DNA from 3 places in the Pseudoalteromonas sp. 1CM17D genome. Region 3 is predicted to be linked to each of the others. Evidence: predicted binding sites of a transcription regulator. Region 3 holds the regulator's gene; each other region holds the start of a gene.
What was found. The regulator sigma-54, encoded in region 3, starts transcription at its own class of promoters, with help from an activator protein. The targets are predictions, from matches to a motif close to GTTGGCACGNNNNTNGNNT.
Positions count from the first base shown of each region.

Region 1: the regulator sigma-54 is predicted to act here: its motif matches at 5,240-5,258, upstream of MSC25_RS03700 (PspA/IM30 family protein).
Region 2: the regulator sigma-54 is predicted to act here: its motif matches at 5,663-5,681, upstream of flgJ (flagellar assembly peptidoglycan hydrolase FlgJ).

Region 1 is NZ_JALNTP010000002.1:933-8,891, reverse strand. Features, by position in the region: gene MSC25_RS03735 (SRPBCC family protein) at 131-712, shown strand; gene MSC25_RS03730 (TIGR03899 family protein) at 681-1,568, shown strand; gene MSC25_RS03725 (TIGR04219 family outer membrane beta-barrel protein) at 1,593-2,363, opposite strand; gene MSC25_RS03720 (DUF2333 family protein) at 2,367-3,353, opposite strand; gene MSC25_RS03715 (copper chaperone PCu(A)C) at 3,362-3,874, opposite strand; gene MSC25_RS03710 (hypothetical protein) at 3,954-4,280, opposite strand; gene MSC25_RS03705 (PspC domain-containing protein) at 4,290-4,496, opposite strand; gene MSC25_RS03700 (PspA/IM30 family protein) at 4,507-5,199, opposite strand; gene dusA (tRNA dihydrouridine(20/20a) synthase DusA) at 5,446-6,435, opposite strand; gene MSC25_RS03690 (MarC family protein) at 6,517-7,137, opposite strand; gene MSC25_RS03685 (transcriptional repressor) at 7,232-7,666, shown strand; gene MSC25_RS03680 (chemotaxis protein CheX) at 7,739-7,959, shown strand, end outside.
Region 2 is NZ_JALNTP010000002.1:386,765-394,723, forward strand. Features, by position in the region: gene MSC25_RS05375 (flagellar hook assembly protein FlgD) at 1-613, shown strand, start outside; gene flgE (flagellar hook protein FlgE) at 673-2,043, shown strand; gene MSC25_RS05385 (flagellar basal body rod protein FlgF) at 2,220-2,963, shown strand; gene flgG (flagellar basal-body rod protein FlgG) at 2,985-3,773, shown strand; gene flgH (flagellar basal body L-ring protein FlgH) at 3,794-4,477, shown strand; gene MSC25_RS05400 (flagellar basal body P-ring protein FlgI) at 4,489-5,583, shown strand; gene flgJ (flagellar assembly peptidoglycan hydrolase FlgJ) at 5,719-6,735, shown strand; gene flgK (flagellar hook-associated protein FlgK) at 6,737-7,959, shown strand, end outside.
Region 3 is NZ_JALNTP010000008.1:46,638-54,596, reverse strand. Features, by position in the region: gene MSC25_RS14245 (calcium/sodium antiporter) at 1-186, shown strand, start outside; gene MSC25_RS14240 (KpsF/GutQ family sugar-phosphate isomerase) at 189-1,160, shown strand; gene kdsC (3-deoxy-manno-octulosonate-8-phosphatase KdsC) at 1,161-1,712, shown strand; gene lptC (LPS export ABC transporter periplasmic protein LptC) at 1,709-2,263, shown strand; gene lptA (lipopolysaccharide transport periplasmic protein LptA) at 2,253-2,801, shown strand; gene lptB (LPS export ABC transporter ATP-binding protein) at 2,798-3,523, shown strand; gene MSC25_RS14215 (RNA polymerase factor sigma-54) at 3,593-5,092, shown strand; gene hpf (ribosome hibernation promoting factor) at 5,120-5,407, shown strand; gene MSC25_RS14205 (PTS sugar transporter subunit IIA) at 5,412-5,864, shown strand; gene rapZ (RNase adapter RapZ) at 5,884-6,729, shown strand; gene MSC25_RS14195 (HPr family phosphocarrier protein) at 6,770-7,042, shown strand; gene mgtE (magnesium transporter) at 7,302-7,959, shown strand, end outside.

The DNA.
Region 1 (7,959 bases), on a different contig from region 3:
TATCAGTTTTAATACTTATATAAGCTCATACCTATGTGCTAAAAATATATTTTTGGTTTATAGGCTAATTCATACTATAGTCGATTAATAAAAAGTTGTTATATTTCAAACTAAAAAACTCGTAAAAGGTGTGCCTATTAAATTTTTTAAAATCCTTATAAAAACGCTCTTATTGTTAGTTTTAGTGGCTATTTTGATTGGTTTAACCCTGCCGCAAAATTACAGCGTAAATAAAAACATACAAATAAATGCCAATGTAGCGACCGTTAAATCGCTGGTGTCTGACTTTAGCCTTTGGCATACATGGTCACCTTGGGGCAAAGTAGATCCTTCTATCACTTTTACTTTAGGCGAACCTAGTCGAGGTATAGGCGCGCATCAATCGTGGCAAAGTGACTGGGGGTATGGAGAAATGACCATTACTTCGCTTTCACAAAATAAAATGACCTTTAATGCACTTTTAAAAAATGAGCATATTATTGAAGGTGAAATTACATTTACCGAAGTAGAAGGTGTGGTAAATGTAACGTGTAATATTAATGGCCAAACCAATACCCCGCTAATTTCGGGTTATCTATCAATTTTTAGTGAGTATGTATTAAGCAATACAGTGTCACTTGGCTTAAATAACTTGCAAACAGTAGCGCAATTACGCGACCAAAAAACACAGCTGGATAACGATGACAGTAAAATCAGCCCAAGCGAGAATTAACCTCGCCAATATAATTGAGTCTTTACTTGGCTACCCCGTAAAAAAAATAACCACAAATACTGGGCAACCAAGTACAGATCAAAGTTACAGCTCTAAAGGCGATCTAAACCCGCTTTATCACATAAATAGCGATAACCCTATTTTAGCGCGCGCCCAAAAGCGCCAAGATTTACTGCTTATAAAACAGCAGCAAAATATAGAAACCATTTTAGCTAAAGCAATGGGATTTTGCCCCGATGTGGCAAGTAATAAGCAACCAGATGCCGACTGGATAGAACGCTTTATTGCCCTATGTGAAGACACCTCAAATGAATCGATGCAAACACTGTGGGCTAAAATTTTAACTGGCGAGACCCTCAACCCCGGTACATTTTCTATAAAAAGCTTACAAACACTCAAGCATATGACCCAACGCGAAGCTGATGCATTACAAAAGTGTGTATCGCTGAGTAGCTACAACGCAAAAGACGACAGCCACTTTATTTTATTAGGGTTTTATAAAAAGCCTTCGCTTTTCGACTTACTACGAAAAGGCAATAAGGTATCGCTTAATTTAGGAAAAACGGGGATCAGCTTTCCTGATATTTTAACGCTAATGGATCTTAATTTACTCTACAGAAAAGAAATAGAATCGGCGGTATTAAAGGCTGGCCAAGAACTCACCCTGTCGTTTTTATCGCAAAAAGTGACGTTAAAAGCTAAAAGCAGTGACTTAGTATTAAGCTATTACAAGTTTACCCAAACTGGCGATGAGCTTTCTAAGCTTATAAATTACCCTGTAAATAAGGTGTATAAGCAATTAATTAATAATGCACTGGAGGGAGAATTTGATTTAACGTGGCATGTTAATAAATAACACACCACGCTGTAAGCTCACTAATTAAAAGTGAACTTGAATACCCGCAAATGGGCCTGATGCGTCAATATCGGTATTAATATCATCAACATCATCTAGCTCTAACGTCATTGAGCGGTAACCCGCTTTAATAGCTACATCTACCGCTAGGTTATCAATAAGTTCATACGCTACACCTACTTGGTAGTCTTGTACTTTACTATCGTCGATAGCCAAAAAGCTGCCTTCAAAAAACACGCTTAAACCCGTAAATGGTAAGCCTGCTTCAGCACGACCATAAGCAAGTGGAACAAAGCCCGAAAAATCTTTAGTCTCAGAGAAGTTAGTGCCACCTTGTTGAGTGGTACCAGTTACAACAATGTCACCGTCAAACTGCTTTGCGTTTAAACCTAAATCAATTGAAATTAAATCGTTATCAAAAATTTCGTAATAAAGAATGTAATCAATGTGAGTTAAATCACTTAATGTATTTGCTGTTGTACCAACCACGTAATCTGAGCCATTAAAGCTAAACGTATCAGTAAGGGTTGCTGAGCCATTAAGTTCAAGCTCAGTGTATTTAAGCTTTAGGTTAGGAACTAATGGCACTGGGTGCTCTAGTGCCGCGTAGTAGCTAATAAAGGTTTCGTCTTCAAAATTAAAATCTTGTGGTGCGTTATCTTTGTAAGAAAACTGACCGTCGTTATCTGACTGCCAGCCATCAACACCTACATATAAACCTAATAGAGTGTCTGCCTGTGCTGCAGGGGCTAAACATGCCATTGAAAGGGCAGCTGCTAAACAATACTTTTTCATTTTTTATCCTTGAGCTAGTAGTTCGCTAAGTTCGATTAAAGCCGCATTGGCTCTTGAAATATAATTTGCCATAACTAAAGAATGATTTGCCACAAAGCCAAAACCATTCCCGTTTAATATAATTGGGCTCCACACGGTTTCTTGTGTTGCCTCAAGCTCACGTATAATTTGCTGTAAGCTTACACGCGCATTTTTCTTTTCTAATACATCAGCAAAGTCATACTCAACTGCTTGTAAAAAGTGTAATAACGCCCACGTTGCACCGCGCGACTCGTAAAACACGTCGTCTATTTCCCACCACGACGTTCTTACTTGTTGCTGAAGTGGTGTATAGGTCGCTTGCGTGTTTGAAGAATTACCAGCTAAATCGGTATTTACTTTGTCTTGGCCAACACTTGCACTTAAACGCTGACTTAAACTGCCTAAACGCTTTTCGGCTTCTTTTAACCAGCTACGAAGATTATCTGCACGTGAATAAAATTGGCTATCGCGCTCATGCTCGTTAGCAATTTGTGAGCGGTATACAAGAAGGTAGTCTATTCCCTTTTGGTACTCTCCCTCGGCACTTGGCCATGCCCATGCTTCAGAGCTAATATTAAATTGCGGCTGCGCTTTTTTAAGGGCTTCATGTTCGGTAGATTGCGACTGTGAACGGCTAAAATCTTTACGCATTGATAGCGCTAAATCACGCACCATTTCAAGCGCGCCATATTCCCACGCAGGCATGTCATCCATTATCACACTTGGCGGCATCACATCGTTTGATAAATATCCACCTTGCTTATCAAGTAATGTGCTAGCAACGGTAATAAGCGTTGAGGTGGTTGTATAGCCTGTTACCATTTTTTCGTTGCGTGCTTGCGCGGTTTCTTTTGCATTAGTTACTACGTTAAAACGTGCCGGCTCAATGCTCCAATAAACTGCAATAGCGTAAAAAATAATAAGTAGTACCACCAAGGCACCAGCTATTTTTCCTTTATGTTGCGACATTTATCCTCCTAGTGATGAGCGTGTTGTTTTTTAGATGGCTTTGAATGCGCAGCTTGCGCTTCAAGCGAAACCACTTGAGCATTAGTAAACAAGCGGTTACCGTCACTAAAATATAGCGTGAGTTTACGTTCTTGCCCTACTTTTAGTGGCTCTTGTGGATCAAATACCATTAAATGGTAACCACCAGGCTCAAAGCTTAGGCTTTCATGGCCCTTAATAGTAACGGCTTTAACCTGTTGCATTTTCATCATGCCATTGACATGTTTGTGCTCATGTATTTCTACACGGCCTAAACCTTCGATGGTTGCTTTAGTTAATTTAGCAACACCACCACCGTGGTTAGAAATTGTTAAATAGCCAACACTCGACTTACTACCAGGCAAAAACGCCCTTACTTGTGCATGGCTTACTTCAAGCTTAGCTTCGTCTGTATCGTGGCTGTGCCCAGCATGTGCAGCAACCGATGACGAAAACACATTAATCATTAACGCCGAGGCCATAAAAAAGCACTGCTTCATCATCGCTTTATTCCTTGTGAAAGCATAAAATTTCACTTTAAATTTAACATAGTTAACTAATAATAGTCAGTTAAATTAAGGCTTAAGAGGTTACTTTTTTGTTATCGAGCACCAACCAGCACAGTACAGCTACAAATAATAATGGCCAGGCTATCATCACTGAACCAAATAACAGTGCCAAAATGGTGCCAACCAGCGCGACAATCCCTGCGCCTATTAATCCCATAGTCACTAATGCCATTACGGCTACCACTGCAATAATAGCGACTAATACGCCAGCCAGCTCCAGTCCTACCCAGCTCATATCTGCAATCCACAGTGGAAACTGCCATGAATCAAAATGTATTAGCGACACAGTATCAGTAAAAAGTAACACATATACGACAACACATATTGCTAAGGTTTTCATATCCCTCTCCTAATACGCACGCTCTTCAAGGCAGCAGTGAGCAATCAAATAACCAAGCGCTACTGCAAACGGAAAACTTATAAATAATAAAATTGTTACTAAGCGTGTTGACCACACTGGAAAATCAAGGCGACGCGCTAACCCACTGCATACGCCCGATATTTTTTTATTCAGTGAATCTTTGTACCAACCACGCTGTGTTTTAAAGTTATTCATACTCTACTCCTTAAGCGCTTCGCGCAGTTGTATTGGTATTACTTTGCTTAACACTGGCTTTCAAACGAGCCAGCTCTGCATCTATTTTTTCATTTTTAACTAAAGACTCAATTTGCTCAGCGGTTGATTGCGCTGTATTTGTAAGTTCATAAGCATCAACCTGTGCTTCTATGCCTTCCACTTTTTGCTCTATCATTTCAAAGCGAGACAAAGCATTTGCGACGTTGTCGCTGTGTAATTGCATGTTCACTTTTTCACGTGCGGCAACAATATCGTGGCGTTTTATTAATTGAGCTTGTTTGCTTTTAGCTTGCGCCATTTTTTGCTGTAAACGCTCACAATCTGCCGTAATTTTCTCTATCGACTCTTTTAGAATATTTAGCTGAGTGTTTTTTGCTGCAATTTGCTCATCTACTCGCTGTTTTTCTACTAACGCAGACTTGGCTAAATCGTCACGGTTTTTAGCAACTGCCAGCTCAGCTTTTGTTTGCCACGAAATTAAATCTTTTTGTTTTTGTGCAATTTGGCGTTTAAGCGTTTTTTCTTCGCACAGTAAGGCTGCGGCTGTGCTTCTACATTCGTTAAGCGCTTCTTGCATTTCACTTAGCATAAGGTTGAGGAGTTTTTCTGGGTCTTCTGCTTTATCCAGCATGGCAGCAATATTGGATTGGATAACATCATTTACGCGATTAAATATACTCATTGTTTTGTCCTGTTGTTTTTAATTGATAACAACAACAGGATTCCAAGAGTTATGCCAAGTAACAAAAAGTTATTTATAAACATTTGAATTCAATTAGTTAGACAGCTAATAAGTTATTTTAAACTGACTAAAAACTGAATGCTAATAAGCGAAAATCACTAACTTATTTATCTTTTGACTAAATTTTAGTTATAAAAAAAACCACTTTATAAAGTGGTTTTTTTATAACTGTTCAGCGCTTTAGTATTACTCAGGCACAAAACTTAATGCTTTATCCATTACCGACAAATCAGCCTGTTTACCGTGACCATTTTCTGAAAGGTGACGTCTAAATCCGCGCGCCCCTGGCTGCCCCTGAAAAATCCCCAGCATATGGCGTGCTATATGCCAAAAGTTAGCACCTAAACGCATTTCTTCTTCTATGTAATCATACATAGCGCGCACCACATCGTGACGAGTCTGAGTATTAGCCACCTCTCCGTAAATCTTTTCATCCACCTCATTAAGCATAAATGGATTACTATATGCTTCGCGACCAATCATAACGCCGTCAATATGCGCTAAATGCGCTAGGCTTTCTTCAATTGTTTTAACACCGCCATTAATGCTTAAATCGAGCTGTGGGTAGTCTTTTTTTAATTGGTAAACGCGTGGGTAATCAAGAGGCGGTACTTCACGATTTTCTTTAGGGCTTAAACCATTTAACCACGCTTTACGGGCATGAATAATAAAGTCATCACAGCCAACTTTATGGCTGGCTTCAATTAATGCGCATAAAAATTCATACGAGTCTTGCTCATCAATACCGATGCGTGTTTTTACCGTAACAGGAATACTAACTTCGCTTTTCATTGCCGCTACACACTGTGCAACCAGCTCAGGCTCGGCCATTAGACATGCACCAAAACGCCCGTTTTGTACTCTATCTGAAGGGCAGCCTACATTTAAGTTAATCTCATCGTAGCCACGCTCACCGGCAAGCTTTGCACACTTTGCTAGCGCCTCGGGATCAGACCCCCCCAGCTGCAAAGCAACCGGCCCCTCGTGCTGATTAAAGTGTAGGTAATCGCCGCGACCAAATAAAATCGCCCCCGTGGTGATCATCTCAGTGTATAAAACAGCATGCTTACTCATCTTACGATGAAAAGTGCGACAATGACGATCAGTCCAATCAAGCATGGGTGCAACAGAAAAACGTCTGTTTAACGTTGGATTATCTAATGTGCGTTTTTGCAATGTAAAAGCCTCGGGGATTATAAGTAAATGCGCCCATAAAAAGGCGCTGTATTTTACACAAAAGCCTAATCAGCATCAATGTTAGCTGTATATTTGTAAACCAAAATAATGCGCGATACCGTTGAGTATATTTGTAACTGCCACAGAGCTTAAAATTAACCCCATGATTCTACTTATAATACTTGCGCCACTGTCGCCTATTAATTTATGCACATGATTTGCGAGTAACAACAGCACAAGCACAACAACTAATACAACCAACATCATCGACGATGTAGTAACTTGCTCAACCCACGTGTATTCTTCGTTACGGGTCATCAGTACTGCGCCAAGCATGGCGCCTGGGCTTGCTATAGAGGGAATGGCTAGCGGAAAAATAGCGGTTTCTGTGCTGTCGCGCACACTTTTAATCTCAGACTCGGGCTTACTTTCACCAAAAATCATTGAAAGCGCAAAAATAAGCAGGACTATGCCCCCAGCTATTTGAAACGCCGACAGCGGTATTTCAATTGCATTTAATAGCTGCTCACCGGCAATAACAAAAAAGAGTAAAACCACAGCGGATACACCCACGGCTTTAAAAACAACTTTTCGTTTAAACTTTTCATCTTCCCCACGTGTCACAGCAATAAATACAGGCACTGTACCTATAGGGTCTATCACCGCAAAAAAGAAAATAAATATAGCTACCAGTTCATGCATTAATGGGGTTCCTAGATAAAAAGTGTTTAATAAAAACGCTGCAAGTACAACACAGTATGTTAGTATATCACGGTAGCGTAAGGATAAGAGAATGATGAATATAGAATCACTCGTAAGTAAAGCAAAACAAGTTTGTGACAACCGTGGTGCGCGTTTTACGCCTATCCGCGAAAAAGTATTTCGCCTATTAGCTAGCGCCCAAGGCGGCGTTGGGGCGTACGATTTACTTGAGCAATTAAAAGTAACAGAAACAGGCGCAAAACCTGCAACAATTTACCGTGCGCTAGACTTTTTATCAGAGCTGGGCTTTATTCACAAAATAGAAAGCACCAATGCATTTATGCTTTGCCATCACTTTGATCATATTCATCCTGTGCAGCTATTAATTTGTGACAGTTGTGGCTTTGTAAAAGAGCTGCACTCTACGGTTATTTCTCACGAGCTAAACAACTTAGCAGCAGAAAGCGGCTTTGTTGTATCAGGGCAAACTATTGAAGCACACGGTAAGTGTGAGTCTTGTAGAAGCTAAACCCAAAGTTTGTTTTAAAGCTATACTCATATTTAGATAGCCACTTTAGCACCAATTTTAAGAGTACCTAACATGAATGTTGAGTTCATTAATCCATTTTTATCTTCTTTGATCAATGTGTTATCTACAATGGCACAAACCGAGTTAAAACCAGGTAAGCCGCGTATAAAAACAGACGAAGTCGCCTGTGGCGATGTATCTGGTTTAATTGGCATGGTGGGCGCGCAAACTCGTGGCTCATTTTCAATTACCTTTGATGAAAACTTAGCTCTGACCATCATGGAACGCATGCT
Region 2 (7,959 bases), on a different contig from region 3:
GACAACCACTGAAGAGAGCGATGCATTAACGCAGGAAGATTTTTTCTCGTTGCTAACTCAGCAGCTATCGTATCAAGATCCGAGTAATCCGGCTGATAACGATCAGATGATTGCGCAAATGACTAATTTTACCATGGCGCAAGGCATCACCGATTTAAACACAAATTTTGAGTCACTTGCCTCGTCAATGACCTCAAACTCTGCCTTACAAGCATCAACGCTGGTTGGTAAGCAAGCGCTTTTGGAATCTAATACGCTTGAGCTTGGCGAAAGCGGAGAGGCAAAAGGGTCTGCGGTTGCGGAAGAAGCTGTTGATAATTTAACAATTAAAGTCACAGATGCTTCTGGGCAACTGGTTAGAACTATCGATATGGGTTCGCAAGCAGCGGGTGCAGTGCGCTTTAGCTGGGATGGTAATAATGAATCCGGTGAGCGCCTACCAGAGGGCGAATACACTATTACTGCAGAGGGCAGTACCAACGGCGAGTTTTCAAGCTTACCGGTGGCAACATTCAAAAACATTGAAAGCGTTAATATCAACGGCTCTAGTGGCATTATTATTAACACTAAAGAGGGTGCGGTTAGGTTGACTGATGTCGCAGAGATCGCATAACCAATTAAAAAGTATTTCGCCTGCTAGCAGGCTATTAGATTCAAAGTTAGAGGTGAATTATGAGCTTTAATATCGCACTTACAGGCCTAGCTGCCGCTCAAAAAGACTTAGACGTAACAGCAAATAATATTGCTAATGTAAACACCACCGGTTTTAAAGAATCGCGTGCTGAGTTTGCCGATGTATACGCTGCATCTGTTTTTAGTGCAGGTAAAACTAAAAGCGGTGATGGTGTGCAAACAACCATGGTTGCGCAGCAATTTCATCAAGGGTCACTGCAATTTACTAACAACTCGTTAGACTTAGCGATTACCGGCGAAGGGTATTTTGCAATGACCGACGATATTTCGTCGCAAGATTTAACCTACACTCGTGCAGGTGCCTTTAAGCTTAACCAAGATAACTTTATGGTTGATGCCAAAGGCAATTATTTACAAGCATTTCCAGTCGACGAGTCATCAGGTGATACCACATCGGTTAGTTTAAGTACTACAAATCCGATTCAAATTCCTGACTCATCAGGTTCACCTCGCGCAACCGAAAACGTATTTTTATCGTTCAACTTAGATGCGACAGCTGATGCAACAGGCTTAAGCTTTGATCCAACTTCAAGTGGTACTTATAACTCATCTACGTCAACAACGGTATATGATTCACTAGGTGAGCCACATATTCTGCAGTACTTTTTTGTAAAAGAAGAAGATGCAGCCTCCGGTGGTACTGATAATAGCTGGGAAGTCTACGCCACACTTGATGGCAAGGTAATAGACGGTACATCTGGTGCAGAGCAAACAACTACGCCATATACACCTATTACTACACTCGGTTTTGATTCTAGCGGTTTACCCGCCACAACGGATGGTGTAGCAAATACTAACGCTACTACATTTGATGAAATTAATTTACCGGCAGGTGCAGGTACTGGTTTATCGTCAATGCTTGATAACGGCGCAACCTTCCCAAGTACAGGGATTGAGCTAAACTGGCGCGATGAAAACAACACCGCAGGCCGTATTCCAACTCAGTACTCAAGTGGCTTTGAAGTAAAAGCACTTGACCAAGATGGTTCTACAGTGGGTCGTTTAGCGGGTATTGATATTGGCACAGACGGTAAAATTGTTGCCTCATACAGCAATGGCGATTCAACCTACTTAGGCCAAGTTGCTATGGTTCGCTTTCCAAACTCTCAAGGCCTTTCACAAGTAGGCGATACCAGCTGGAAGCAAAGCATTGACTCTGGTGAGCCAGTGGCTGGTGAAGCAGGCTCGGGTACTTTTGGTAGTATTAATTCATCCGCGCTTGAGCAATCTAATACCAACTTAACAAACGAATTAGTTGATTTGATTACCGCTCAACGTAACTACCAAGCGAACTCAAGAGCGCTTGAAGTTAACTCAACAATTCAGCAAAGTATTTTGCAGATTCGATAAGTTAACCTTATTTTTGGTTAAGACTCTGAGGCTGCATTTTTGCAGCCTTTTTTGTAGCTATGTCGCTAAAACTAGTCTAGCTGAACCGTTCAATACCTTCCTTATATTGCGTCAAATTTAACCTGGCATCTATTTTGCATTTATCAACTCAGAGATTTTTTATGTGAGTCGATGTTATGGACAAAATGGTCTACATTGCAGCCTCTGGCGCTAAGCAAAGCCTACAAGGGCTTGCACTTAAAGCCAATAATTTGGCAAACGCAAACACCACAGGCTTTAAAGCTGACTTTGCGCAAGCGCGCTCTATGCAAGCATTTGGCGAGGGCTTACCAACGCGCGTGTTTTCTATGCAAGAGCGACCAGGTTCTAACATGACCTCTGGCGGCATAATCGAAACAGGGCGAGATTTAGATATTGCCATGAGCGATAACGCCTGGCTTGCCGTTCAAGATGACTCAGGTAACGAAGCATATACAAAAGTAGGCACGCTAAACATTACTGCACAAGGTATGTTGGTAACAAGTCATGGTCGTCAAGTTATTGGCGAAGGTGGCCCCGTAATTTTACCGGTTCCTATTGAAAAAATAAGTTTTAGTGAAGATGGTGCCATACAGGTTCGCCCTCAAGGCGCGCCTGCAAATTTTTTAGAAGAAGTAGACACGCTGCGCGTTGTTGAAGGAAACAGCAGAGAGCTTGAAAAAGGCAACGATGGTTTATTTAGACCTGTACCAGGGCAAACCGTCGATACCTCTACAAATGTAAAAGTGTTAAGTGGTGCACTGGAAATGTCTAACGTTAATCCAGTTCACGAAATGGTCGATATGATCAACCACCAACGTCAATTTGAGTTACAAGTAAAACTAATGAAAACAGCTGAAGAGATTGACGAACGTCAAGATCAGTTGATGCGCATAGTTTAACTTTAAAATGAGGGCATACTTATGAATCCTGCATTGTGGATAAGTAAAACAGGGCTAGACGCTCAACAAACTGATATTTCAGTTATTTCAAATAACTTGGCGAATGCCAGTACCGTAGGTTACAAAAAAAGCCGCGCTATTTTTGAAGATTTACTGTATCAAAACATCAACCAGCCTGGCGGGCGCTCTTCACAAGATACCGAGCTGCCATCTGGCCTAATGCTAGGTGCGGGTGCAAAAGTGGTTGCTAACCAAAAAGAGTTTACGCAAGGTAATATGCTCACCACCGAAAACTCACTCGATTGGATGATTTCAGGCGAAGGTTTTTTTGAAGTGCTGCAACCCGATGGCAATATTGCGTATTCGCGTAATGGGCAATTTACTACCGATGAAGACGGCCGCATTGTTACCTCAGGTGCAGGTTTTGTTGTTCAGCCCGAAATGAATGTTCCCGATGATGCGCAATCAATTACAGTTTCTCAAGATGGTGAAGTATCTGTACGCGTTGCAGGGCAAGCCGATAACGTGGTGATTGGCCAGCTAACAATAAGTGACTTTATTAATCCATCGGGTCTTGAGCCAATTGGTCAAAACCTTTACACCGAAACCGCTGTTAGTGGGGCGCCTGTTCAAGGTAATCCAGGCGTAGAAGGCTTAGGAACTATTATTCAAGGCTCGCTTGAAACATCAAACGTTAATGTAACGGAAGAATTGGTTAACCTTATCGAAACTCAACGTGTTTACGAAATGAACTCAAAAGTAATCTCGGCCGTTGACGAAATGATGAGCTACATCAATCAACAGTTATAACCGTGCACAAGGGGATAGTTATGCGTAATGTTATTTTATTTGCAGCAGGCACCTTATTTTTAAGTGGCTGTGTTTCTACGCAAAATAGTGAAGTGGTTCAAGATGATCCCTACTACGCACCCATGTACCCAGAGCCTGTAGCAGAGCCTGTTGTTGCAACGGGCTCGTTGTTTAACACCAATACATTTAATGATTTGTATTCAGACAAAAAAGCACTTAGAACCGGCGATATAATTACCGTTAAGCTTGAAGAGTCAACACAAGCTACAAAAGCCGCTAAAACCGAAACCGATAAAGAAACCGAAGCCAGCCTAGACCCCGTTATTGGGTTAGGTGGTTTACCAGTCAATATAGGTGGCGACAGTATTCAGTTTGGCATTAGTAGTGACTCATCATTTACCGGTGACTCTAAATCAAATCAGTCAAACAGCTTAGTGGGCGATATCTCGGTGAATGTTATGCGTGTTTTACCCAATGGTAACTTAGTTATTCGTGGTGAAAAATGGCTAACACTTAACACCGGCGAAGAGTTTATTAGGCTCGAAGGGCTTGTACGTCCGCAAGATGTAAGCGCCGATAACACGGTTGAGTCGAATAGAATAGCTAATGCCCGAATTCAATATTCAGGTAAAGGACAAACACAAGAAGCGCAAAGCCCAGGGTGGTTAACACGTTTCTTTAGTAGCTCGTTATTTCCGTTTTAGAGGATAGTAGTATGAATAGCATTAAAGCGTTTATTTTGATCATACTGCTAGGCTGGCAATTTTCTGCCAGCGCCGAGCGTATAAAAGATGTCTCTATGGTTGAAGGCGTACGTGCTAACCAATTGGTTGGCTATGGTTTAGTGGTGGGGCTACCTGGTACTGGGGAGCAAAACTCTTATACGCAACAAAGCTTTAGAGGCATGCTGAACAGTTTTGGTATTACGCTGCCTTCAACACAAAGCCCTAAAATTAAAAACGTAGCAGCAGTGGCAGTCCATGCTGAGCTTCCGCCGTTTAGAAAGCCGGGTCAAACAATTGATATTACGGTATCTTCTATTGGCAGTGCAGGCAGTTTACGTGGCGGCACCTTGCTCCAAACTTTTTTAAAAGGGGTGGATGGAAACGTATACGCTATAGCACAAGGTAGCCTAATTGTGGGTGGTTTAGGAGCACAAGGGCTAGATGGCAGTAAAGTGGTCATTAACACCCCGACAGTTGGCCGCGTACCTAACGGAGCGACTGTTGAACGCGAAGTTAAAAGCCCTTTTATGCAAGGCGACTACATTACTTTTAACCTAAACCGCCCAGACTTTACAACGGCAAAACGTTTAGAAGCAACAATTAACAACTTGGTAGGCCCTAATAGTGCACAAGCTATTGACGCTGCCTCAGTACGCGTTATTGCGCCACGTGATGCATCGCAACGAGTGTCTTATTTATCAACGCTTGAAAACCTAGAGTTTAAGCCTGCTGACACTTCAGCCAAAATTATTGTTAATTCACGTACGGGAACGATTGTCATTGGCAAAAATGTGAAGCTACAGCCTGCGGCAATAACCCATGGCGGCCTAACAGTCACAATTGCTGAACAGCAAAATGTAACGCAGCCTAATCCATTAGCAGAAGGCGAAACCGTTGTTACACAGCAAAGTATTATTGACGTTAATCAAGATGATTCTCGTGCGTTTGTATTTAACCCCGGCGTTAGCTTAGATGACTTAGTGCGTGCTATAAATGAAGTAGGCGCAGCACCTGGAGACCTAATGGCTATTTTAGAAGCGCTTAAAGAAGCGGGTGCAATTAACGGACAGCTTGTTGTTATTTAATTATTTTTAAGAATGTTTACCCTTCCAAATAAAGCTTAAGTACTCAAAAGGTACTTAAGCTTTTTACTGTTTACCTTTCTTTGGCTCAATTTTTGCATTTCTTAAAGCATTATTCATTTTTGTGTCAAAAAGCTGATGGAAACAAATCACCTCGATAAGCAAAACTTTTTTGATTTAAGTAATCTTAATACTTTACGTCAAGACGCTTTAAACAGCGGTGATGCATCTACTGATGCCTCTAAAGCGGCGCTAAAAAAAGCAGCGGCACAATTTGAAGCTATTTTTACCCAAATGCTTCTAAAAGGGATGCGTAAAGCCAACGAAGCATTTGAAGATGAAGACAGTCCGTTTAACTCTAGCGGCGTAAAGTTTTTTGAAGAAATGCACGATCAGCAGCTCTCTTCTGAGCTTTCATCAAATGGGTCTTTAGGTTTGGCTGATTTAATTGTTCAGCAGCTCTCACCAGAGGCTGAGAACTTTATGCCTGGCTCCGTATTAAGAACTACTAACGACTTTATCAGTGATAAACGCGCAGGCTCTGAACTGCCGCACGAAAAGGTGCACAGTGTAAAGCAAGCAAATAAAGATGACTCAGCAGTCAGCAGTGCGGCAACACAAACTAAAACCACAACACAGCCTACACAGCAGTCGTCGTTTAATAATGCTGAAGAGTTTGTTAGTGCAGTGTGGGAGCATGCTAAAACAGCGGCCGAAAAAATTGGTTTAAACCCTGCAGTAATGGTGGCCCAAGCGGCACTTGAGACTGGTTGGGGTAAGCATATTATTAATAAAAGCGACGGGAATAGCTCAAATAACCTGTTCAATATTAAATCAGATAAAAGCTGGGAAGGCGATAAAGCAAGTAAAGTAACGCTTGAATTTGAGCAAGGTACCCCTGTTAAAAAACAAGCAAGTTTTAGAGCTTACGATTCTATAAAAGAAAGCGTGAACGACTTTGTCGATTTTTTAACGCAAAACCCACGCTACGAAGAAGCATTACAAAAAACAGCACAGCCAAACGAATTTTTAGATTCGCTACAAAAAGCAGGCTATGCAACGGACCCTAATTACGCGAGCAAAATAAAAAAAGTGCTAAATAGTAGTGAGCTTAAAAATATTGCAACAAGCGCGTTTACCCAAGGAGTGAAGTAATATGTCGTTTAGTTTATTAAATATTGCCAGTGCTGGGGTGCGTTCAAGCTCTGAGCTGTTGCAAACGACCAGTAAAAACATCACCAATGTAAATACAGAAGGCTACGTACGTGAGCGCACTGAATTTACCACGATGGTAGATAACCAAGTAGGACGCGGCGAAACATACAGATTATTGAACGAGTTTGCCCAGTCGCAGTTAAACCGCGATACGTCAAATAAATCGTTTTTTGATCAATTTGTAACAGAAGCCAACCGTGTTGATACTATTTTTTCAGAAGAGTCTAATAACTTATCAACGGGCATAAATTCATTATTTAATAACGTGCAAGAGGCGCTTAATCAGCCCTCTTCGTCGGTTGCTCGTTCATTAGTAATGACCGATGCGCAAAGCTTAGTTGATCAAATGGATAGGCTTTCGGGTATCGTGCTTGAGCAACAAGGTATAGTGAATGAGCAGCTTGAGATTTTCTCTGAAGAAGCCAACTCACTTATCCAAAATATAAATACGTTAAACCAAGAAATTGCAGTCGTAAATGGCACAAATAACGCATCAAGCGCAAGCTCTATTTATAACCAGCGCGACTTAGCGATTCGTGAATTATCAGAGCTTGTTGATATAGAAACACTTGATGGCCCTAATGGCGAAAAACTCGTCTTTATGGGCAGCGGTGAATCTTTAGTTATGGAAAACGGTACATTTAACTTGTTTTCACTGTCGGGTGACCCCGATCCTAATTTTAAAGAATTGACGCTTGACGTTAATGGCGGCAAAGCTGTGACGCTAGAAATAGATGCAACTAAATTAAAAGGCAAAATTGGCGGCTTGTTGGCTTTTAGAGACGACATACTCGTGCCTGCACAAAATCAAATTGGCCAAATGGGATTGGCCATTGCAGATGCGTTCAACGAGCAAAATAAATTGGGTATGGATGCTAACGGCGAGCTAGGCGGTGATATATTTAATATACCTACCGTGGGTGCTTATGCATACCAAGCTAATACCGGCGGCGCCAGTATAACTGCCACGCTTGAGGCCGGTAAAAGCAGTGAACTGCCTGCCAGCGACTTTATTGTTACTTATACCGCTAATGCAAATGAAGTTAGCATTCAGCCTATAGATAATAAAGGGGAGCCGATAGGCAGCGCCTCTTTAGCGACGATACCGCCATCTGGTGTTATCGACTCAGATGATATTACGAGTGGGGAGTCGTTTGGTTTACA
Region 3 (7,959 bases):
AACCCATCAGTGGTTGACCCGTCACTTGCAAACCGCGACATACTTATTATGTTAGGTGCTACGCTTGCGCTTATTATTATGTCATTGAACTTTAGAGGTTCTCAGCGTATCAATAGAGTAGAAGGTGGCCTATTACTCATGGCATTTTTGGCGTACCAAGGTTATATTTTTAGTCAAGTAGGGTAACAATGGCACAACTAAATTTTATAGAGCAAGGTTTACGCGTATTAAACATTGAACGCCAAGCGCTTGCTGATATTACACAATACGTTGACGAAAACTTTCATAGTGCGTGTCAGCTCATGTTTGATTGCCAAGGCCGGATTATTGTTATTGGCATGGGTAAATCAGGCCATATTGGTAATAAAATTGCTGCTACCCTTGCAAGTACAGGCAGCCCTGCTTTTTTTGTTCACCCAGGCGAAGCAAGCCATGGCGATTTAGGCATGATAACCAAAAATGACGTGGTTATGCTTATATCAAACTCGGGCGAAACCAGCGAAGTACTTAATATTATTCCGGTGCTTAAACGCCTTGGTGCAAAAATAATATCGATGACGGGCAACCCGCTTTCTACTATGGCTACACTTGCCGATGTGCACGTATGCATAAAAGTAGAACAAGAAGCCTGTTTATTAGGTTTAGCGCCTACTGCAAGCACCACTGCTACTTTAGCAATGGGTGATGCAATGGCGGTTGCGCTTTTAGAAGCACGCGGCTTTACCGCCGATGACTTTGCACTCTCTCACCCTGGCGGCAGTTTAGGTAAGCGATTGTTGCTAACTTTAAAAGATGTAATGCACAGCGGCACAAACACCCCTATTATAGGTGTAACGCAAACAATTAAAGACGCGTTAATAGAAATGTCAGCCAAAGGGCTGGGCATGACCGCTATTGTAGATAACAATCAACAGCTTGCTGGCCTTTTTACCGACGGTGACTTACGCCGTATTTTAGAGCAAAGAGTGGATATACATAGCACCGCTATTAGCCAGGTTATGACTAAGTCATGCACAACTGCCACAGCCGATATACTTGCAGCTGAAGCCCTAAACATAATGGAAAATAAACGTATTAATGGTTTAATTGTTGTCAATGATAAAAACCAGCCAATAGGCGCCTTAAATATGCAAGACCTCTTAAAAGCAGGAGTATTATAAATGCAATTTGAAGATCTCTATCAACCGCTAAGCGATGATGCCAAAGCACGCGCCAAAAAAGTAAAACTACTCATATGCGATATTGATGGTGTATTTTCTGATGGCCGAATTTACCTCGGTAACCAAGGCGAAGAATTAAAAGCATTTAATACAAAAGATGGTTTTGGCATTAAAGCGCTGATCAATAGCGGTTTTGAAGTTGCGGCCATTACGGGGCGTCACTCAGAAATAGTGCAAACTCGCATGAGCAGCTTAACCGTGCAGCACATTTATCAAGGCCAAGAAGACAAACTTATTGCTTATCAAGAACTCAAAAACACTTTAAAGTTAACTGATGAACAAATAGCCTATATTGGTGACGATGGCCCTGACATGCCAGTAATGGAGCGCGTTGGCTTTGCCGTTGCAGTAAACGATGCACACCCACTAATTAAGCGCTTATCGCATTACACTACGCAAATGCCTGGCGGCTTTGGCGCCGTTAGAGAGCTCACAGACTTACTTATGCTAGAGAATGGCATAGCGCTTACAACACAAGGCACCAGTTCATGAATGCAGCACGCGTTATACTCAGTGCGTTATTCATCGGCTGTATGGTTTGGCTTTGGTACCCTTATTTTACCCAAACCAATGTAGCGCCAGAGCAAGAACCTGAAGTAATTGCAAAGCCCGATTACACCGCTATAGAGCTTAAGCAAACAGCTTATGACGAGCAAGGTAAAATAAGCCATAAAGTCACAGCGGCTAAAATGGAGCTGTACCAACAGCTTGGCTTTACATTTTTTGAAAAACCTATTTTTACTTTATATAACGAAAAGCAAACATGGCGAATAAATGCAGACGAAGCAACGCTTTACGAAGATAAACAACTTATTTTAGAAGGCAATGTGATTGCGAAAAATTTAGTTGATAACGCCATGATAGATAACATCAATGCCGATAACATCGAAGTCGACATTAAAGCGCAAACAATGCGCTCTGAGCAGCCAGTGGTTGTCACTGGGCCTAATTTAAAAATTGTCGGTAAAGGCCTTGAAGCCGATTTAAAAACCGAAGTAATAAAACTAATTAACCATACGCGAACAATATATTATGACCAATAAACTCACTAAAATACTTATTATCCCATCGCTAATGCTTGCATTTAGCGCCTCTGCTGCTGAGCCTGCTGCTCAACCGCCAGCAAATCAAATTTCTATTAGTGCAGACCGTCAAGAAGGCCAACTTAAAGAAAACGTAGGTATTTTTGAAAAGAACGTCGAAATTGTGCATGGTAATCGCAAAATTACAGCCGACCGACTTGAAGTACATAAACGTGAAGACTTAGGGGATAACAAACAACTCCTTATTGCCACTGGCAGCCCAGCCTACTTCGAAGAAAAACAAGACGATGGTACCGTAATGAGCGCCAGTGCAAACGAAGTACGTTACGACGTAGCAAAGCGCTTTTTAACGCTTGTTGGCGATGCTGAAGTCGCACAAGCCGGTCAAAAAATTAATGCTAAAAGTATTACCTACGATATGCAGCAGCAGCTTATTAGCGCAGAAAAAGACGAAAACTCCACGGATCGTGTCCACACAATTTTAGTGCCTGTTGAAGCAAAACTTAAAGAAAAAACAGGTAACGAAGGTCAACCATGAGCACCTTAAAAGCAGAACTATTAGCAAAAAGCTATAAAGGCCGCCAAGTTGTAAAAAATGTAGGCCTTGAGGTAGAAGCCGGCAGCATTGTTGGCTTATTGGGCCCTAATGGCGCAGGTAAAACCACCACCTTTTACATGATTGTAGGATTAGTACCTAGCGACAAAGGTAAAATTTCTATTGATGATAACGACATTACGTTATTACCTATGCACAGCCGCGCCCGCTTAGGCATTGGCTATTTGCCGCAAGAGTCATCAATATTTAGAAAGCTGACAGTTTATCAAAACTTAATGGCTATTTTAGAAACGCGTAAAGAGCTCAATAAAGCCGCGCGAGAAGAAACGCTTAACAACTTACTTGATGAATTTAGTATTCAGCATATTCGCGATAGCCAAGGTATGGCGCTTTCTGGTGGTGAACGCCGCCGTGTAGAAATTGCCAGAGCACTGGCAGCAAACCCTAAATTTATTTTATTGGATGAGCCTTTTGCTGGTGTTGATCCGATTTCAGTGTTAGATATAAAGAAAATAATAGAACATCTTAAAAACCGTGGCATTGGCGTATTAATTACCGATCACAATGTAAGAGAAACCCTTGATGTTTGTGAAAAAGCCTACATTGTTTCTCATGGGGAGCTAATTGCATCTGGCACCCCAGAACACGTATTAAATGACAAAACTGTACGCGATGTTTATTTAGGCGAGCAATTTAGGCTGTAACATTTAAGCCACACCTACAAGCATCTGCTAATATTAATTATAACAACATAAAAGGATTGTTAGAGATACATGAGGCAATCATTACAGCTGCGCATGGGCCAGCAACTTACAATGACTCCACAATTGCAACAAGCGATTCGCTTGCTGCAGCTCAGTACATTGGATCTCCAGCAAGAAATACAAGAAGCACTTGATAGCAACCCGCTATTAGAAGTAGAAGAGCAAGATTACACGGAAGAGTCGGCTGGAAAAAATGAACAAAAAGCAGATACGGATGATGTAACCGTAAGCGCATCGGCTGACGATACAACCAGCGAGTACGAGCAAGACAGTGGCGAAGCTTTAAATAAAGACACCGTTAGCGATGATATGGCAATGGATGTAACTTGGGATGAGTACATGAGCGCAGCCCCTGCGGCATCCTCAGGCCCAATGCCAGAAGATGAGTCTATTTATCAAGGTGCCTCTACTGAAACGCTACATGAGTATTTAATGTGGCAGCTTCAGCTTACTCCTTTTAGCCCCACTGATGAAGCCATTGCTATTGCCATTGTAGAAGCTGTAGATGACTCGGGTATTTTAACGCTAAGTTGCGAAGAAATTTTAGAAAGCTTTAACCAAGAAAACGATGACGAAGTTGAAGTTGAACTTGATGAAATAGAAGCCGTTTTAAAGCGTATTCAGTTATTTGACCCTGTAGGTATAGCCGCGCGCAGTTTACAAGAGTGCTTGTGTATTCAGCTAAACCAGTTTGATAAAGACACCCCTTTTATAGAACAAACTAAAATGATCTTAACCGATCACATTGATCTATTAGCGGCACGCGACTATCGTACATTAATGAAAAAGACTAAGCTTAAAGAAGACGAGCTTAAAGAGGTCATGACCCTAATACATACCCTCAACCCAAAACCTGCAGATACCATAGTAAGGGAAGAGTCGGAGTATGTAATACCAGATGTGTCGGTTAAAAAAATAAAAGGCCGCTGGGTGGTAGAGCTAAACCCAGATAGCATGCCAAAAATACGCGTAAATAGTCAGTACGCGGCTATGTCACGTACCGTAAAATCAAGTGGTGATAGCCAATTTATTCGCTCTCACTTACAAGAAGCTAAATGGTTTATAAAAAGCCTTGAAAGCAGAAACGACACGCTGCTCAAAGTAACAAACTGTATTGTAAAACAGCAACAAGCATTTTTTGAACATGGCCCAGAAGCCATGAAGCCAATGGTTTTAAACGATGTTGCTGAAATGGTAGAAATGCATGAATCGACAATTTCGCGTGTTACTACGCAAAAATATATGCATACGCCACGTGGTATTTTTGAGCTTAAGTATTTTTTCTCAAGCCACGTAAGCACTGAAAACGGCGGAGAGTGTTCATCAACCGCAATACGTGCCCTAATTAAAAAGCTAATTGCCGCGGAAAACTCAGCTAAACCATTGAGTGATAGTAAAATTGCGGATATATTGGCAGAGCAAGGAATTAAAGTAGCTAGACGCACAATAGCAAAATACCGTGAATCGCTAGCTATTCCACCGTCAAATCAGAGAAAGAGTTTGATATAAGACGTAAAAAACAAAGAGGAAATGCTTATGCAACTAAACCTAACTGGTCGTCACGTAGAAGTAACTGATTCACTTAGAGACTATGTAAATAATAAATTTGCAAAGCTAGAAAGGCACTCAGATCATATTAGCAATGTGCATGTCATTCTCGATGTAGAAAAACTCAACCAAAAAGCAGAAGCGACTATTCATGTAAGTGGCGCAGATTTATTTGCCTCAACAGAGCACCAAGATATGTATGCCGCTATAGACTCGTTGATTGACAAGCTCGATCGTCAAGTCATAAAACATAAAGAGAAGCTTGCTAGACACTAATATTATGAAATTAAGTACATTAGTATGCCAGGACTGCAGCAAAGCTGCGGTCCTTTTTAGTAGTAAAAAAAGAATTTTAGAGTTTATCAGTGAGCTTGCTCATGAAAAGCTCCCCTACTTACCACAACAAGATATTCTTAATGCGCTGGCAAGTAGAGAAAAGCTAGGCAGTACTGGCATTGGCCGGGGTATCGCCATTCCTCATGGCAGAATGGGTGGCGTAGAAGAGCCGCTGGCTTTAGTACTTGTTAGCGACACGCCTGTTAACTTTGATGCTATTGATAACTGCCCTGTTGATATTTTTGTTGCACTCATCGTACCAGATGGCGATAACCAACAGCACCTAAAGACTCTGGCAACCATAGCTGATAAACTGAGCAACAAAGAATTTTGTAAACAGCTGCGTAGTGCTAAAACCGATGCAGAGCTGTATCAAGTAATTGTTGATCAATCGTAGTAAATACTAAGGGCTATAAATGGAGTTAATTATCATAAGCGGCCGTTCTGGTTCAGGTAAGTCGGTTGCTTTACGCGTGGTTGAAGATTTAGGCTATTATTGCGTAGATAATATTCCGGTCAACTTACTGCCCTCTTTAGTGCGAAGTGTTTCAGATAACTATGACAAAATAGCCGTTAGTATAGATGTTCGTAATATCCCCAAAGAACAAGATGAATTTAACGATATTCTCGAGTACCTTCCTGACTTTGCTAAACCCACACTGTTTTATTTAGATAGTGATGATCAAACACTGATCAAACGTTTTTCAGAAACACGCAGATTACACCCTTTATCCATCGATTCACTGCCGCTTGATTTAGCAATAAAAAAAGAAAAAGAACTGCTTGATGTACTCGTAACACGCGCTGACTTTATGCTAGATACCACCGATTTAAGTGTGCACCAATTAGCAGAGTCAATTCGCGAAAAAATACTGGGTAAAAAAGATAAGCAACTTATTGTAACATTTGAATCGTTTGGCTTTAAACACGGCATACCTAAAGAAGCTGATTATGTTTTTGATGCTCGCTTTTTGCCAAACCCCCACTGGGAGCCTGAACTCAAACCGCTTACGGGCCTTGATCAACCAGTAAAAGATTTTTTGGCAAATCACAGCATAGTGCAAAAATTCACTTGGCAAATTCAAACCTTTGTACAAACTTGGCTGCCACACTTAGAGCGCAATAACCGTAGTTACCTCACTATTGCAATTGGCTGTACTGGTGGTCAACATCGCTCGGTTTATTTAGCGCAAGCCATTGGTGAGAGCTTTGCTATGACGCATCCGAATGTCAAAATTCGTCATCGTGAGCAAGAAAAGTAACCTTAAAATAATAACCTGTTCAGTTTAGGTATAGTAATTTATGCGCTGTGAAGACACATTTTTAATAAAAAATAAATTAGGCTTACACGCCAGAGCGGCAACGGTCCTTGCGCAATTAGCTGTGCAGTTTGATGCTAAAATCACCTTACACCAAGATGATAAAGAAGCCGCAGGCGACAGCGTATTAGCTTTAATGCTACTTGAAAGCAGTAAAGGTAAAGAAGTTAAAGTAGTCTGTGAAGGCCCTGATTCAGAGCAAGCTTTGCATGCGGTTGGGCAATTAATTGCACAACGATTTAACGAGCAAGAATAATTTAAAGCACCATAGCCTTATAAGTTAAAGACTTATCTGGCCAAATTATAAAGATTTAGTAAATTAGGGTATTCCGACTCGCCTAATTTAGTGCTTTAATTTAGGATAATAAAGCCATGCCCCTGCTAAATTTGGTTACTTAATTTTAAACACTAATTTAGTCCCAGCATTGGGTTTAGCACAAAAAATAAAGAAAATAACAGTGGGCAACTCCACTTACTAAACACCTTTCCATTACACAAAAATATTTAGGATGCCAATGCCAGAAGCGTTTGAACAAGACTATCCACTACAGCAACTAAAACAAGTGACTAAATCACTTAATAGTGGGCAATTTGTTCAAGTAAGACGCATGCTAGCAAAAACAGCACCTTGTGATACAGCACTGCTGCTTGAATCCTCTCCGCATAAAATTAGACGCATGCTTTGGCAACTGGTTGACCCAGATGTGCAAGGGGATGTGCTAGAAGAGCTCTCTGAAGATGTACGTTTAGGTATCATTGCACAAATGGAACCTGAGCATATTGCCGCGGCCACTGAAGATATGGGCCACGATGATTTGGGTGAAGTCCTACGTAGCCTACCTGACACCGTGTACAAAGATGTGGTTAGCGCTATGGATACGCAAGACCGCGAACGCGCTACACAGGCTTTATCTTACCAAGAGCGCTCTGCAGGCGCGCTAATGAACACCGATACGGTGACCATTCGCCCAGACGTTACACTTGATGTTGTGCTGCGTTATATTAGGCTACGCGGTGAGCTGCCAGAGGGCACCGATGATTTATACGTTGTTGATAAACATAACTGTTTTTTAGGTGCATTATCACTTAGTACACTGTTAACTAATCCGCCTGAAAAAATTGTTCAAGATTTAATGGATGAAGACTGTGAGTCTATCCCTATTTCGATGGATG